Solwaraspora sp. WMMD1047: one gene and its partner. The protein of the gene in region 1 interacts with the protein of each later gene in a pairwise test. Links are inferred from orthologs where the notes say so. Each region holds a gene or a part of one and is shown in the gene's direction. Other genes may lie near its edges.

Region 1 (6,357 bases):
GTCCGACCGGGGCGAGTAGTCGCGCTCGGCCTGGCCGGGCAACACCCCGAAGGAGGCGTCGTTGAAGAACGTGTCGAGCTGGTCGGGGCGCAGGCCGGCGTAGCCGTAGACGAGGTCGGCGTAGCGGCCGAGCTGGTCGCCGGAGTGCCGGGGCAGGGTGCCGAACGCCTGGTTGGCGAGGACCTCGACCAGGGTGGCGTTGCCGTTCTGGCCGGGCGGCAGGATGTCCGAGCACTCGCCCAGGCAGTAGTCGTTCGCGGCGAAGGCACTCGGGGTGAGGGCGTTCACGGCCGGTGCCGCCGCCGGGCCGGCCGGGGTCGCCGGCTGCGGCGCGGCGGCGGCTGGTCCGGCGACGACGGCGGGGGAGCCGATCAGGAGGGCGGCCACGCAGAGGCCGGCGATGCGGGGGTGGGCCATGGCGATCCTCCGGGGGCGGTGGAGATCGGCGGGCATCCGATTACATGAGGAGTATTCGGATACTGGATGGTAACCGCCGGCCACCGGACATGGAAAGACTCAGCTGTCTCGATCCGCCGGCGGCCCTGCGGCCAACGGATAGCGGCGACCCGGCTCCGGCTGGGCCGGAACCGGGTCGCTGAGCCGCTGCTGGGGTGCTGAGGTGCCGGGGTGCTGCGCTGCCGCCGTCAGAGCGCGGAGCCGAAGGTGTCGCAGGCGGTCGGGTCGCCGCCGTCGTAACCCCGCTTGAACCACTCCTGCCGCTGCTCGGCGCTGCCGTGGGTGAACTTCGATTCGTCGATCTGGCCACCCGAGCGTTCCTGGATGGTGTCGTCGCCGATCGCGGCGGCGGTGTCCAGCCCCTCCCGGATGTCCTGCTCGGTGATGCTGGTGAAGATCTTCTGGCCGGCCTCGTCGGCGGTGCCGGTGGCGTTCTTCGCCCACGCGCCCGCGTAGCAGTCGGCCTGCAGCTCCATCATCACCGACAGCTCGTTGGCGGCGCCCGGGTCGCGCTCCTGCTGCCGGCGGACCTGCGCCTCGGTGCCGAGCAGGGTCTGCACGTGGTGGCCGTACTCGTGGGCCAGCACGTACGGCTGGGCGAATTCCCCGCTGGCGCCGAGCTGGTCAGCCAGCACCTGGTAGAAGGAGAGGTCGATGTAGACCTGCCGGTCGGCCGGGCAGTAGAACGGACCGACGCCGGAGTCGGCCTGCCCGCAGCCGGTGCTGACCGCCTGCTCGAAGAAGACCGTATCGGTCTGCTGGTACTGCTCGCCGAAGTGCTCCGGCAGCGCGGTCCGCCACCAGGCCTGGATGGAGTTGACGTAGAGCGTGTTGCGGCAGTCGAGCTGGCTGAGCGCGTCGTCGGCCGCGCAGCGCTGCTCCAGCGCCGCGTTGTCACCCTGCTCCGACCCGCCGCCGGTCATCGCGTTGAGACCGAACCCACCGCCGACCAGCAGCGCCAGCAGCGTGACGATGATCCCCGCCAGGCCGCCGCCACCGCCCGGGATCGGCAGCCCGCCCAGGCCGCCACCGCCCGAGCCGCGACGGTCGGAAATCTGACTGGTGTCGATGCGCGCGTTCTCGTTGAGCTCCATCACGACCCCGATCGGTCAGCGGGCCGGTTCTCCGGCGGCCAGTTCCTGTCTGGTGACGGCCAGTCGATACCCGATGATCTTGATTGGTAATCCGTGCCGGCCGGTCCCGCCCCGCCCGGTACACTTGTCGGCGTGCTGCGCTGCGAAGGCTGAACCGCCCCGCGCCGACGGGCCCCGAGCCCGCCGGCCGTTCCGTGTGCCCTGAGTCAGCCTTCGACCCCGAGAGCGAGTCCCACGAGATGATCACCGCAACCGGCCTGGAACTGCGCGCCGGCGCCCGGATCCTGCTGTCCGACACCACCCTGCGGGTGCAGCCCGGCGACCGGATCGGGCTGGTCGGTCGCAACGGGGCCGGCAAGACCACCACGCTCAAGGTGCTGGCCGGCGAGGGCCAGCCCTACGCGGGGCAGATCGAGCGCCGCAGCGCCGTGGGCTACCTGCCGCAGGACCCCCGGACCGGAGACCTGGGCACCACCGCCCGGGACCGGGTGCTCTCGGCCCGCGGCCTGGACCGGCTGATGGCGCAGATGAAGGAGATCGAGGAGCGGCTGGCCAGCGAGAGCGGCGACGACCGGCTGGTCCGCCGCTACGGCGCCCTGGAGGACCAGTTCGCCTCGCTGGGCGGCTACGCGGCCGAGGCCGAGGCGGCCCGGATCTGCGCCAACCTCGGGCTGCCGGACCGGGTGCTCACCCAGACCATCGGCACCCTCTCCGGCGGCCAGCGCCGCCGGATCGAGCTGGCCCGGATCCTGTTCCGGGACGCCGCCGAGGGCGGCGGCGGGACGCTGCTGCTGGACGAGCCGACGAACCACCTGGACGCCGACTCGATCACCTGGCTACGCGGGTTCCTCGCCGGGCACAAGGGCGGGCTCATCGTGATCAGCCACGACGCGGCCCTGCTGGAGGCCGTGGTCAACAAGGTCTGGTTCCTGGACGCCACCCGGTCGGTGGTCGACGTCTACAACGTCGGCTGGAAGGCGTACCAGGAGCAGCGGGAGACCGACGAGCGGCGGCGGCGCCGGGAACGGGCCAACGCCGAGAAGAAGGCCGGCGCGCTGCTAACCCAGGCGGACAAGATGCGGGCCAAGGCGACCAAGACGGTCGCGGCGCAGAACATGGCCCGCCGGGCCGAGCGGCTGCTGTCCGGGTTGGACGAGACCCGGGTCGCGGACAAGGTCGCCAAGGTGCGGTTCCCGAGCCCGGCACCGTGCGGCAAGACCCCGCTGACCGCCGACGGGCTCTCCAAGTCGTACGGGTCGCTGGAGATCTTCACCGACGTCAACGTCGCGGTGGATCGCGGCTCCCGAGTGGCGATTCTCGGCCTCAACGGGGCCGGCAAGACCACGTTGCTGCGCATTCTCGGTGGTCTACTACCGCCGGACACCGGCGAGGTCCGTCCGGGCCATGGGCTGCGGCTGGGTTACTACGCGCAGGAGCACGAGACGCTGGATGTGGATCGTAGCGTCCTCGACCACATGCGCAGCGCCGCAATTGAGCAGTCGGATACTGAACTGCGCCGAATTCTGGGCGCCTTTCTGTTCTCCGGTGACGATGTCGACAAGCCGGCCGGGGTGCTCTCCGGTGGCGAGAAGACCCGACTGGCACTTGCCACCCTGGTCTGTTCCGGTGCCAACGTCCTGCTGCTCGACGAGCCGACCAACAACCTGGATCCGGTCAGTCGTGAGCAGGTCCTGGACGCGATCGCCCGGTACCCCGGCGCGATCGTCCTGGTCACCCACGATCCCGGCGCGGTGCTGGCCCTCAAGCCGGATCGCGCCATATTGCTGCCCGACGGCGACGAGGACGCGTGGAGTGATGATCTGCTGGAACTCGTGGAGCTCGCCTGATTCTCCGCAATCACTCGATCGGGAAGTCGACAGCGCTGTGCGTGTCGGTTGGCGATGAGTTGATATCTAGCGCATGATCGTTCGAGGCGGTCTAATAGGTGGGACCGTATCGAACCGCACAGTCTGGGACGTGAGGAATCAACATGGCAGCCACCGGCACAGCCACCAGCACTGAGAAGGGTCGCCGGATCGTCGGAGCCGAGCGCCAGACGCTCGCCAAGGACCTGGTCAAGCGGTACACCTCCGGCGAGAGCATCCGTGCCCTGGCGGCCTCGACCGGCCGTTCGTACGGGTTCATCCACCGGGTGCTCACCGAGTCCGGCGTCCAGTTGCGTCAACGCGGTGGCGCCCGCCGCCGCAAGAAGGCGTGACCCGCTCATCAGGTCGCTCCGCCCTCACCCGCCGCCGGAACCTGTGGTGACCGAACCCGTCGGCGTGCGGTTGGATCGCGACGGGCCGGTCGCGACAGTGACGTTGTGCCGGCCCGACGTGCTCAACGCGCAGACCCCCCAGATGTGGTTGGCGATGCGCGACTTCGCCCGCGACCTCCCCGGCGACGTGCGGGTCGTGGTCGTCCGCGGCGAGGGCCGGGCCTTCTCCGCCGGGCTCGACCGAGCCGTGGCGGCCGGCACCGGCCCGGGCTCGGTCGCCGAGCTGACCCGGTTGCCGCCGGCCGAGTGCGCCGACCGGATCGCCGAGTTCCAGGCGGCCTTCACCTGGCTGCACCGGCCGGACCTGATCTCGGTCGCCGCCGTGCAGGGCCATGCCATCGGCGCCGGGTTCCAGTTGGCGCTCGCCTGTGACCTGCGGGTCCTGGCCGACTCCGCCACCCTGTCGATGGCCGAGGTGACGCTGGGCCTGGTGCCCGACCTGGCCGGCACCGGTCGGCTCGTGGAGCTGGTCGGCTACGCCCGGGCGCTGGAGATCTGCGTCACCGGCCGGCGGCTGGACGCCGCCGAGGCGTACCGGCTCGGGCTGGCCACCGCGGTGGTCGCGCCGGGCGAACTGGACGCCGCCGTGGCCGATCTGGTCGCGGCCGTCCTCGCCGGTAACCGCGACGCGGTGGTGGAGATCAAGGCACTGCTGGCCGGCGCCGCCGGCCGATCGAGTGCCGAGCAGCAGCGGGCCGAGCGGGAGGCGCAGACCCGCCGGCTGCGCGATCTGGCGGGTCTCGGCGAGTAGCCCGGCCGCCCCCGGTAAGGACCGCGGGGAAGATCTGGGCTTTCCCGGTGGTTGTGCCGGGTGTCTTTCCGGTCGTGCCCGCCGAGGGCCTCTCCCGGCGCTCCGCGCCCGTTCGATTCGGCTGCCCAGCGGCTGGTTGTCACAGGCGTCCGGAGAATGAACAGGTGACGGTCCGGCGACGCGATGGAGGTGGCGGGTGACCAACCCGATGGGCGGCGGCGGAATGGCCAGCTGGAGCATGCTGCGCGCCATGCGCAACCAGGACGAGCTCGGCTCGCACCGGGTCCGCAGCGGCACCAGCCGGCGCATCCTGGGTTTCGCCCGCCCGTACCGGCGCGACATCGCGGTCTTCCTGCTCACCGTGGTGCTGGCCGCGGTGATCGGCGTGGCGACGCCGGTCCTCGCCGGCGACGTGATCAACGCGATCACCCGGGGCGGCCCGGGAGCGGGCGGCACGGTGGTCCGGATCGCCTGGTTCATCGCCGCCCTGGCCGTCGCCGACGCGCTGCTCTCCCTGGTCCAGCGCTGGTACTCGGCCCGGATCGGGGAGGGGATCATCCTCGACCTGCGGACCCGGGTCTACGACCACGTGCAGCGGATGCCGGTCCAGTTCTTCACCCGTACCCAGACCGGTGCGCTGGTCAGCCGGTTGAACAACGACGTGCAGGGCGCCCAGCGGGCCTTCACCTCGACCCTGTCCGGGGTGGTCAGCAACGTCATCCAGCTGGTGCTCACCGCGGCGGTGATGTTCACCCTCTCCTGGCAGATCACGGCGCTCTCCCTGGTTCTCCTGCCGATCTTCATCATTCCGGCCCGGCGGGTCGGCAAACGGTTGGCGGAGATCACCCGCGAGTCGTACGACCTGGACGCCAAGATGAACGCCACCATGACCGAGCGGTTCGGGGTGGCCGGCGCGCTGCTGGTCAAGCTCTTCGGCCGGCCCGACGCCGAGGCGCGGCGGTTCGAGCAGCGGGCCGAGCGGGTCCGCGACATCGGCATCCAGTCGGCGATGTACTCCCGGACCTTCTTCGTGGCGATGCTGCTGGTCGCCTCCCTGGCCCAGGCCCTCACCTACGGCCTCGGCGGCTGGCTGGCGGTGACCGGGCAGGTCAGCGCCGGCACCGTGGTCACCCTGGCGCTGCTGCTGACCCGGCTCTACGGACCGCTCACCGCGCTGTCGAACGTGCGGGTCGACGTGATGAGCGCGCTGGTCTCCTTCGACCGGGTCTTCGAGGTGCTCGACCTGCGTCCCTCCATCGAGGAGCCGGCCGCGCCGGTCGCCGTGCCGCGCGGCGCCGGCCGGTTGGAGTTCGACGACGTGCACTTCCGCTACCCGACGGCGGCGGAGGTGTCGCTGGCCTCGCTGGAGGACGTGGCGACCCTGGACCGGACCGCCGCCGAGCCGGTGCTGCGCGGGGTCTCCTTCACCGTCGAGCCGGGGCAGATGGTGGCCCTGGTCGGGCCGTCCGGCGCGGGCAAGACGACCACCTCGATGCTGGTCTCCCGGATCTACGACGTGACCGAGGGCGCGGTCCGGGTCGGCGGCGTCGACGTGCGCGACGCCGACCTGCAGTCACTGCGCGACGAGATCGGTGTGGTCACCCAGGATTCCCACCTGTTCCACGAGAGCATCGCGGAAAACCTGCGGTACGCCCGGCCCGACGCGACCGACGACGATCTCTGGGCCGCGCTGCGCGGCGCCCAGGTGGAGGAGCTGATCCGGTCGCTGCCGGACGGGCTGAACACGGCGGTCGGTGAGCGTGGCTACCGCTTCTCCG
Region 2 (7,832 bases), 1.4 Mb from region 1 along the record:
ACCGCGACCACCCGTTCCCCCGCTGCTACGTCTGCGGGCCGGAGCGCACCGACGGGCTGCGGATCTTTCCGGGTCGGCTGCCGGACGGGCGGACGGCCGCGCCGTTCGAGGTTCCCGCCGACGTCGGGCCGGCGACGGTCTGGGCCGCGTTGGACTGCCCGGGTGGCTGGTCGGTGATCGCGCCCGACCTACCGGGGCCGGCGGCCGGGGACCATCCGGAGCCGGCCGGCAACCGGCCGTACGTGTTGGGGCGGATCGCCGCGGTGGTGACCGCGCTGCCGACGCCCGGTGACCGCTGCGTCGTCCTCGGCGCCGCCGTCCGCGCCGAGGGGCGCAAGGCGCTGGTCCACTCCACGCTCTACGGCCCGGACGGCGCCCTACTGGCGTACGCGCGGGCCACCTGGATCGCAACCCGGGCGTGATGGCGGATACTGACCCGGATTGACTCGCACCGTGGCAAGCCGCCACGCTGTGCGGCGCGCGCCGGCCTGGCCGCGCACCCACGGGAGGAGAGACATGTCCGACGGGCAGCGGAGCCCCACGGTCGGGACCGGCAGGATCGAGGTGTCCGGCCTGACCAAGCAGTACGGCAAGATGCGCGCGGTCGACAATCTGTCGTTCAGCGTCGAGCCGGGCCGGGTGACCGGCTTCCTCGGGCCGAACGGCGCGGGCAAGACCACCACGCTGCGGATGTTGCTGAACCTGGTCACGCCGACCGCCGGTGGCGCCACGATCAGCGGTCAGCGCTACGCCGACCTGCCGGAGCCGGCGAAACACGTCGGTGCGGTGCTGGAGGCGTCCAGCGCCCACAAGGGGCGGACCGGGGTCAACCACCTGCGGGTGATCTGCGCGGCTGCCGGTCTGCCGAAGTCCCGGGCCGACGAGGCGCTGGCCATGGTCGGTCTGACCCCGGCGGCGAAGCGCAAGTTCAAGGGTTACTCGCTGGGCATGAAGCAGCGGCTCGGCATCGCCGCCGCCATGCTCGGCGATCCGAAGGTGCTGCTGCTCGACGAGCCGGCCAACGGTTTGGACCCGGAGGGCATCCGGTGGATGCGCGGGTTCCTCAAGACGCTCGCCGCCGAGGGCCGCACGGTGCTGGTCTCCAGCCACCTGCTGTCGGAGATGCAGCTGCTCGCCGACGACGTGGTGATCATCGCGGCCGGCAAGCTGATCCGGCAGGGGCCGGTGGCCGAGGTGATGGGCTCGATGACGCACGGCGCCCAGATCCGGGTACGCACCCCCGACGCGGAGAAGCTGACCACCGCGTTGGGCCAGCAGAATGCCACGGTGACCCGGGGCCAGGACGGCGAGCTGCTGGTTGCCGGGGTGGACGCGCCGACCGTCGGGCGGACCGCGTTGGCGGCCGGGGTGGAGCTGCACGAGCTGACCGCGGAGCGCCCCGACCTGGAACGGGTCTTCCTCGAACTGACCTCCGGAAAGGCGGGAATCCGATGAGACTGATCCGCTCCGAGCTGGTCAAGATCCGTACCACGAACACCTGGTGGCTCTTTGCCGGCGGCGCCTTCCTGATGCTGGTGCTGGCGTTCCTCTACAACATGCTCTTCGCCAACTTCGCCCTGGACAACCCCGACACCAGCACCGAGGGGCTCTCGCCGGAGCAGGCGGAGCAGGTGGTGGCCCAGTCCGATGTCGTCTTCCAGGCGGCGAACCTCTACACCTCGGGCCAGTTCTTCGGCCTGCTCTTCGTGATGCTGCTCGGCATCATCCTGGTGACGAACGAGTTCTATCACCAGACCGCGACCACGACCTTCCTGACCGCGCCGCACCGTACCGCGGTGGTGTTGGCCAAGCTGGTGGTGGCGACCCTGCTCGGGGCGGCGTTCTGGCTGGTCACGACCGCGTTGACCATCCCGGCGACGATGGTCTTCCTGGCCAGCAAGGGGGTGGACAACCACTTCGGCGACTGGCCGATCACCCGCGCGCTGCTGCTCAACCTGCTCGCGTACACGCTGTGGGGCATTTTCGGGGTGGGCTTCGGGGTGCTGATCCGCAGCCAGATCGGTGCCACCATCACGGCGGTGGTGCTCTACCTGCTCGGTACCACGGCGGCGGGCATCCTCTTCGCGGTGCTGCAGGACCGGTTCGACGCGGAGTGGATCGGCGAGTTGCAGGTGCTCGTCCCGTCGATCGCCTCGTCGCTGATGATCAGTGGGACGGAGCTACCCGGCAGTCCACCACAGTGGGTGGGCGCGGTGGTGCTGATCGGCTACGCCCTGGTGACGGGCACGGTCGGCTCACTGATCATGCGGACTCGGGACATTTCATGACAGAAACCTCAAGATGCCATTCTGAAGTGTGAAACCGGACACGGGCCGGACGTGGCAATGCCGACCGTCATCGCACGGCGTAGCCTTGATCCCGACTCCTGAACCGGCCTTCAGTGGCGGTGGAGCCCGCGCGCGTGGCAACCGCGTGCGACCGAACCAAGCGCGCGACGGACGAACCGCGCGAAGACGAACGACCCGCGTGAAAGAGGCGATTACCGGCCGTGTCAACCCAGCAGACGTCGCAGGAGAACCCACTGGCGGGTTTCGGCCCGAACGAGTGGATCGTCGAGGAGATGTACCAGCGCTACCTCGCCGACCCGAACAGCGTTGACTCGGCCTGGCACGACTTCTTCGCCGACTACCGCCCGCCCGGCGACGGCACCGCACCGGCGACGTCCGGGGCGAGCGGCGCGGACCGGTCGGCGGGCGGCAAGGACGCGGCCGCCGGCACCGCGGGAAAGACAGGCGACGGCGGCGGGCGCGGCACCGGTCGACAGACCGGCACCGCGCCGGCCGCCGACGGCCGGCAGACCACCGGTACGGCGAAGCAGGGTGCCGCCGCCAAGTCGGGCGGACCAGCCGCCAAATCAGCCACCGCCCCGGCCGGCAAGCCCGCGGAGAAGTCCGCAGGCGCACCGGCGCAGAAGTCCACGACGACCGGCGGCAAGGCCACCGCCGGCCAGGCCGCCCCGGCCAAGTCGACCGCGGCCAAGCCCGCAACCGGCAAGGCCGCCGACGACGCGGGCGCCGGCGCCGCCGCGACCACCCCGCTGCGCGGCGTGGCGGCCCGGATCGTCCAGAACATGGACGCCTCGCTCGCCGTACCGACCGCCACCAGCGTGCGGGCGGTGCCGGCGAAGCTGCTCGTCGACAACCGCATCGTGATCAACAACCACCTGGCCCGGGGGCGGGGCGGCAAGGTCAGCTTCACCCACCTGATCGGCTTCGCCCTGGTCCGCGCCCTCGCCGAGCGCCCGGAGATGAACAACTCCTACACGTCGGTGGACGGCAAGCCGGCCGTGGTCAAGCCGGAGCACGTCAACCTGGGCATCGCCATCGACCTGGTGAAGCCGGACGGTTCGCGCAACCTGGTGGTGCCCTCCATCAAGGGCTGCGAGCAGATGGACTTCCGCCAGTTCTGGCAGGCGTACGAGGACGTGGTCCGGCGGGCCCGGCGCAACGAGCTGACCATGGAGGACTACGGGGGCACCACGATCTCGCTCACCAATCCGGGCGGCATCGGCACGGTGCACTCGCAGCCCCGGCTGATGGTCGGGCAGGGCACCATCGTCGGCGTCGGCGCGATGGAATACCCGGCGCACTACGCCGGGATGTCCGAGGAGACCCTCGCCGAGCTCGCCGTCAGCAAGATCATCACGCTGACCAGCACCTACGACCACCGGATCATCCAGGGCGCGCAGTCCGGCGAGTTCCTCAAGAGCATCCACGAGCTGGTCCTCGGCGAGCACGGCTTCTACGACCAGATCTTCACCTCGCTGCGGATCCCGTACGAGCCGGTGCGCTGGATGCGCGACGTGGCGGTCAGCTCCGAGGGGCAGATCAACAAGACCGCCCGGGTGCACGAGCTGATCCACGCGTACCGGGTCCGGGGTCACCTGATGGCCGACACCGACCCGCTGGAATTCAAGATCCGCAAGCACCCGGACCTGGACGTTCTCCAGCACGGGCTGACCCTGTGGGACCTGGACCGCAACTTCCCGGTGGGCGGCTTCGCCGGCAAGCAGCGGATGAAGCTGCGCGACATCCTCGGGGTGCTGCGGGATTCGTACTGCCGCCGGGTCGGCGTGGAGTACATGCACATCCAGGACCCCGAGGAGCGCCGCTGGATCCAGGAGCGGATCGAGCTGCGGTACGAGAAGCCCTCGGCGGACGAGCAGAAGCACGTGCTCAACCGGTTGAACGCCGCCGAGGCGTTCGAGACCTTCCTGCAGACCAAGTACGTCGGCCAGAAGCGCTTCTCGCTGGAGGGTGGCGAGTCGCTGATTCCGCTGCTCGGCGAGGTGCTGGAAGCCTCGGCCGAGGCCGATCTCGACGAGGTCGTGATCGGGATGGCGCACCGGGGTCGGCTCAACGTGCTGGCCAACATCGTCGGCAAGCCGTACGAGAAGATCTTCTCCGAGTTCGAGGGGCACCTGGACCCACGCTCGACGCAGGGCTCCGGCGACGTGAAGTACCACCTCGGTCAGGCCGGCAAGTTCACCACCCCGGACGGGGAGCACTCGATCAAGGTCTCGGTGACGGCGAACCCGTCGCACCTGGAGGCGGTCGACCCGGTGCTGGAGGGCATCGTCCGGGCCAAGCAGGACCGGATCGACCTCAAGCTGGAGGGCTACACGGTGCTGCCGCTCGCCGTGCACGGCGACGCCGCGTTCGCCGGCCAGGGCGTGGTGGCCGAGACGCTCAACCTCTCGCAGCTGCGCGGCTACCGCACCGGCGGCACGGTGCACGTGGTGGTCAACAACCAGGTCGGCTTCACCACCGCCCCGGAGTACTCCCGCTCCAGCCTCTACAGCACCGACGTGGCCCGGATGATCCAGGCGCCGATCTTCCACGTCAACGGCGACGACCCGGAGGCGGTCGTGCGGGTCGCCCGGTTGGCCTTCGAGTACCGCCAGGCGTTCAACAAGGACGTCGTGATCGACATGGTCTGCTACCGCCGGCGCGGGCACAACGAGGGCGACGACCCGTCGATGTCCAACCCGCAGATGTACAAGATCATCGACTCGAAGCGGTCGGTCCGCAAGCTCTACACCGAGGAGCTGATCGGTCGGGGCGACATCACCCTGGAGGACGCCGAGGAGCTGCTCCGCGACTTCCAGGCGCAGCTGGAGCGGGTCTTCAAGGCCACCCGGGACGCGGCCGCCGTGCCGCCCCGGCAGCTCACCCGCCCGCCCCGGCAGCAGGAGAACGAGCCGGAGGTGACCACCGCCGTGGACGCCTCCGTGCTGCGCGCGGTGGGCGAGGCGCACCTGGCGCTGCCCGAGGGTTTCACCCCGCACAAGCGGATCCAGCAACTGCTGGAGCGGCGGGCGAAGATGGCCACCGAGGGCGGCATCGACTGGGGCTTCGGCGAGATCATCGCGTTCGGTTCGCTGCTGCACGACGGGGTGACGGTCCGGCTGGCCGGCCAGGACTCCCGGCGCGGCACCTTCGTCCAGCGGCACGCCGTGATCGTCGACGGCCGGACCGGCACCGAGCACCTGCCGCTGTCGGCGCTCACCAGTGAGCAGGCCCGGTTCTTCGTGCACGACTCGCTGCTGTCCGAGTACGCGGCGATGGGCTTCGAGTACGGCTACTCGGTGGAGAACACCGAGGCGCTGGTGCTCTGGGAGGCGCAGTTCGGCGACTTCGGCAACGGCGCGCAGACCGTGGTGGACGAGTTCGTCTCCTCCGGCGAGGTCAAGTGGGCGCAGCGTTCCTCGCTGACCCTGCTGCTGCCGCACGGCCACGAGGGGCAGGGGCCGGACCACACCTCCGGCCGCCCGGAGCGGTTCCTGCAGATGTGCGCCGAGGACAACATGCGGGTGGCGATCCCGACCACCCCGGCGAACTACTTCCACCTGCTTCGCCGGCAGGCGCTGTCGGAGAAGCGCAAGCCGCTGGTGGTCTTCACCCCAAAGTCGCTGCTGCGGCACAAGCTCTGCGTCTCCGGCGTGCAGGACTTCACCACCGGCACCTTCCAGCCCGTCCTGCCGGACAGCGAGAGCCCGAACCCGGAGTCGGTGAAGCGGGTCCTGCTCTGCACCGGCAAGATCTACTACGACCTGCTGCAGGCCCGTAGGGATCGCGGCATCACCGACACCGCGCTGCTGCGGATGGAGCAGCTCTACCCGCTGCCGGTGGAGGAGGTGCGGGCGGCGCTTGCCGGCTACCCGAACGCCGAGGACTTCGTCTGGGTGCAGGAGGAGCCGGCCAACCAGGGTGCCTGGTCGTTCATCGCGCTCAACCTGCTGGAGCACCTGGAAGGGCTGCGACTGCGCCGGATCTCCCGGCCGGCCGCCGCCGCCCCGGCGGTCGGCTCGATGAAGCTGCACGAGAACGAGCAGACCGACCTGCTCGCGGCCGTCCTCCCCCAGCCCTGACCGGACACTTGGAGGAACGGGTGTACTTCACCGACCGGGGCATCGAGGAGCTGGTCGAACGCCGGGGCGACGAGAGCGTCACCCTGGAGTGGCTGGGTGAGCGGTTGCGCGACTTCGTCGACCTCAACCCCGAGTTCGAGACGCCCGTCGAGCGGCTCGCCACCTGGCTGGCCCGCCTCGACGACCCCGACGACGAGTGAGGACCGGTCGGGACCAACGGCCCTCCGTCCGGTCCCTCCGGTTCGATAGGTTGTGGGCGTGGCCGCGCGCAGTGTCTTCATCGCAAGTCTGGGCCCCGGCGGCGGCAAGTCGACGATCGCGCTCGGCCTGGCCGAGCTGCTTTCCCGGCAGGTCGGCCGGATCGCCGCCTTCCGGCCGCTGGTGCCGACCACCGGTCCGGATCCGATTCTCGCGCTGCTGCACGACCGCTACCGCGTCGAACTCCCGCTGGCCGAGCTCTCCGGCGCCGGCTACCCGGAGGCCGCCGCGCTCGTCGGTGACGGGCGCCGGGAGGAGCTGATCTCGCGGATCGTCGAGCGGTACCGCTCGGTGGAGCGCCGCTGCCCCGCCGTGGTGGTGATCGGCAGCGACTTCGACGACGCCGAGGAGAACGCCGGCGGGATGTCCCGGGAGCTGGCCTTCAACGCCCGGCTGGCGACCGAGTTCGGCAGCGTGGTGGTGGCCGTCATCGACGGGTTCGAGCAGGACGAGAAGGCGATCGCCGGGGCCGCCCGGGGGGCGTACCACGAACTGACCGACCTCGGCGCGACCGTGCTCGCGGTGATCGCCAACCGGGTGCCGCACGAGATGACGCTGCCGGAACTGCCGGTCCCGGCGTACGCGATTCCGGAGGTGCCGACCGTGTCGGCGCCGACGGTGGCCGAGGTCGCCGCGGCGCTCGGCGCCACCCGGCTGGCCGGCGACGACTCCGCGCTGGACCGCGACGTGCTCGACTACGTGGTCGGGGCCGCCCACGTGCCGACGCTGCTGGACCATCTCACCGACGGCTGCCTGGTGATCACCCCCGGCGACCGGGCCGATCTGCTGCTGGCCGCCAGCGCGGCGCACGTGGCCGGCCAGGTCTCGGTCGCCGGGCTGGTATTGACCCTCGGTGAACGCCCGGACGAGCGGGTGATGCGGCTGCTGGAGCGGCTGCACAGCGGGTTGGCGGTGCTCTGCGTGCCGACCGACAGCTACCACACGGTGGCCGCCTCCAGCCGGATCGAGGGGCGGCCCAGCAGCGCCAGCCCGCGCAAGGTGGAGGCCGCCCTCGGGGCTTTCGAGTCCACGGTGGACACCGCAGAGCTCTCCCGCCGGCTGCGGGTCACCCGGTCGGTCCGGGTCACCCCGCTGATGTTCGAGTACGACCTGATCGACCGCGCCCGCGCCCAGCGCCGGCACCTGGTGCTGCCCGAGGGGCCGGCGGAGCGGATCCTGCGCG

The links.
Region 2: the proteins of O7627_RS21705 (region 1) and O7627_RS28060 interact in binary tests that used the Escherichia coli proteins (3 or more experiments, as listed by UniProt). The link is inferred for Solwaraspora sp. WMMD1047 from one-to-one orthologs.

The regions. Positions count from the first base shown.
Region 1 is NZ_JARUBL010000001.1:4,780,804-4,787,160, reverse strand. Bases 1,097-4,093 are described here. They hold O7627_RS21705 (ABC-F family ATP-binding cassette domain-containing protein), read left to right. Parts: upstream 1,097-1,789; coding sequence 1,790-3,397; downstream 3,398-4,093. Other genes in these bases: O7627_RS21695 (enoyl-CoA hydratase/isomerase family protein), read left to right, coding at 3,812-4,093; O7627_RS21700 (helix-turn-helix domain-containing protein), read left to right, coding at 3,541-3,768; O7627_RS21710 (neutral zinc metallopeptidase), read right to left, coding at 1,097-1,550. Outside these bases: O7627_RS21715 (penicillin acylase family protein), read right to left, coding at 1-417; more of O7627_RS21710, read right to left, coding at 645-1,096; more of O7627_RS21695, read left to right, coding at 4,094-4,579; O7627_RS21690 (ABC transporter ATP-binding protein), read left to right, coding at 4,788-6,357. UniProt on the Escherichia coli protein: Genetic data indicate it may be involved in ribosome assembly or function.
Region 2 is NZ_JARUBL010000001.1:6,141,902-6,149,733, forward strand. Bases 2,120-6,591 are described here. They hold O7627_RS28060 (multifunctional oxoglutarate decarboxylase/oxoglutarate dehydrogenase thiamine pyrophosphate-binding subunit/dihydrolipoyllysine-residue succinyltransferase subunit), read left to right. Parts: upstream 2,120-2,509; coding sequence 2,510-6,391; downstream 6,392-6,591. Other genes in these bases: O7627_RS28055 (ABC transporter permease), read left to right, coding at 2,120-2,288; O7627_RS28065 (DUF6104 family protein), read left to right, coding at 6,412-6,591. In the rest of the region: O7627_RS28045 (hypothetical protein), read left to right, coding at 1-422; O7627_RS28050 (ATP-binding cassette domain-containing protein), read left to right, coding at 517-1,455; more of O7627_RS28055, read left to right, coding at 1,452-2,119; pta (phosphate acetyltransferase), read left to right, coding at 6,644-7,832. UniProt on the Escherichia coli protein: E1 component of the 2-oxoglutarate dehydrogenase (OGDH) complex which catalyzes the decarboxylation of 2-oxoglutarate, the first step in the conversion of 2-oxoglutarate to succinyl-CoA and CO(2).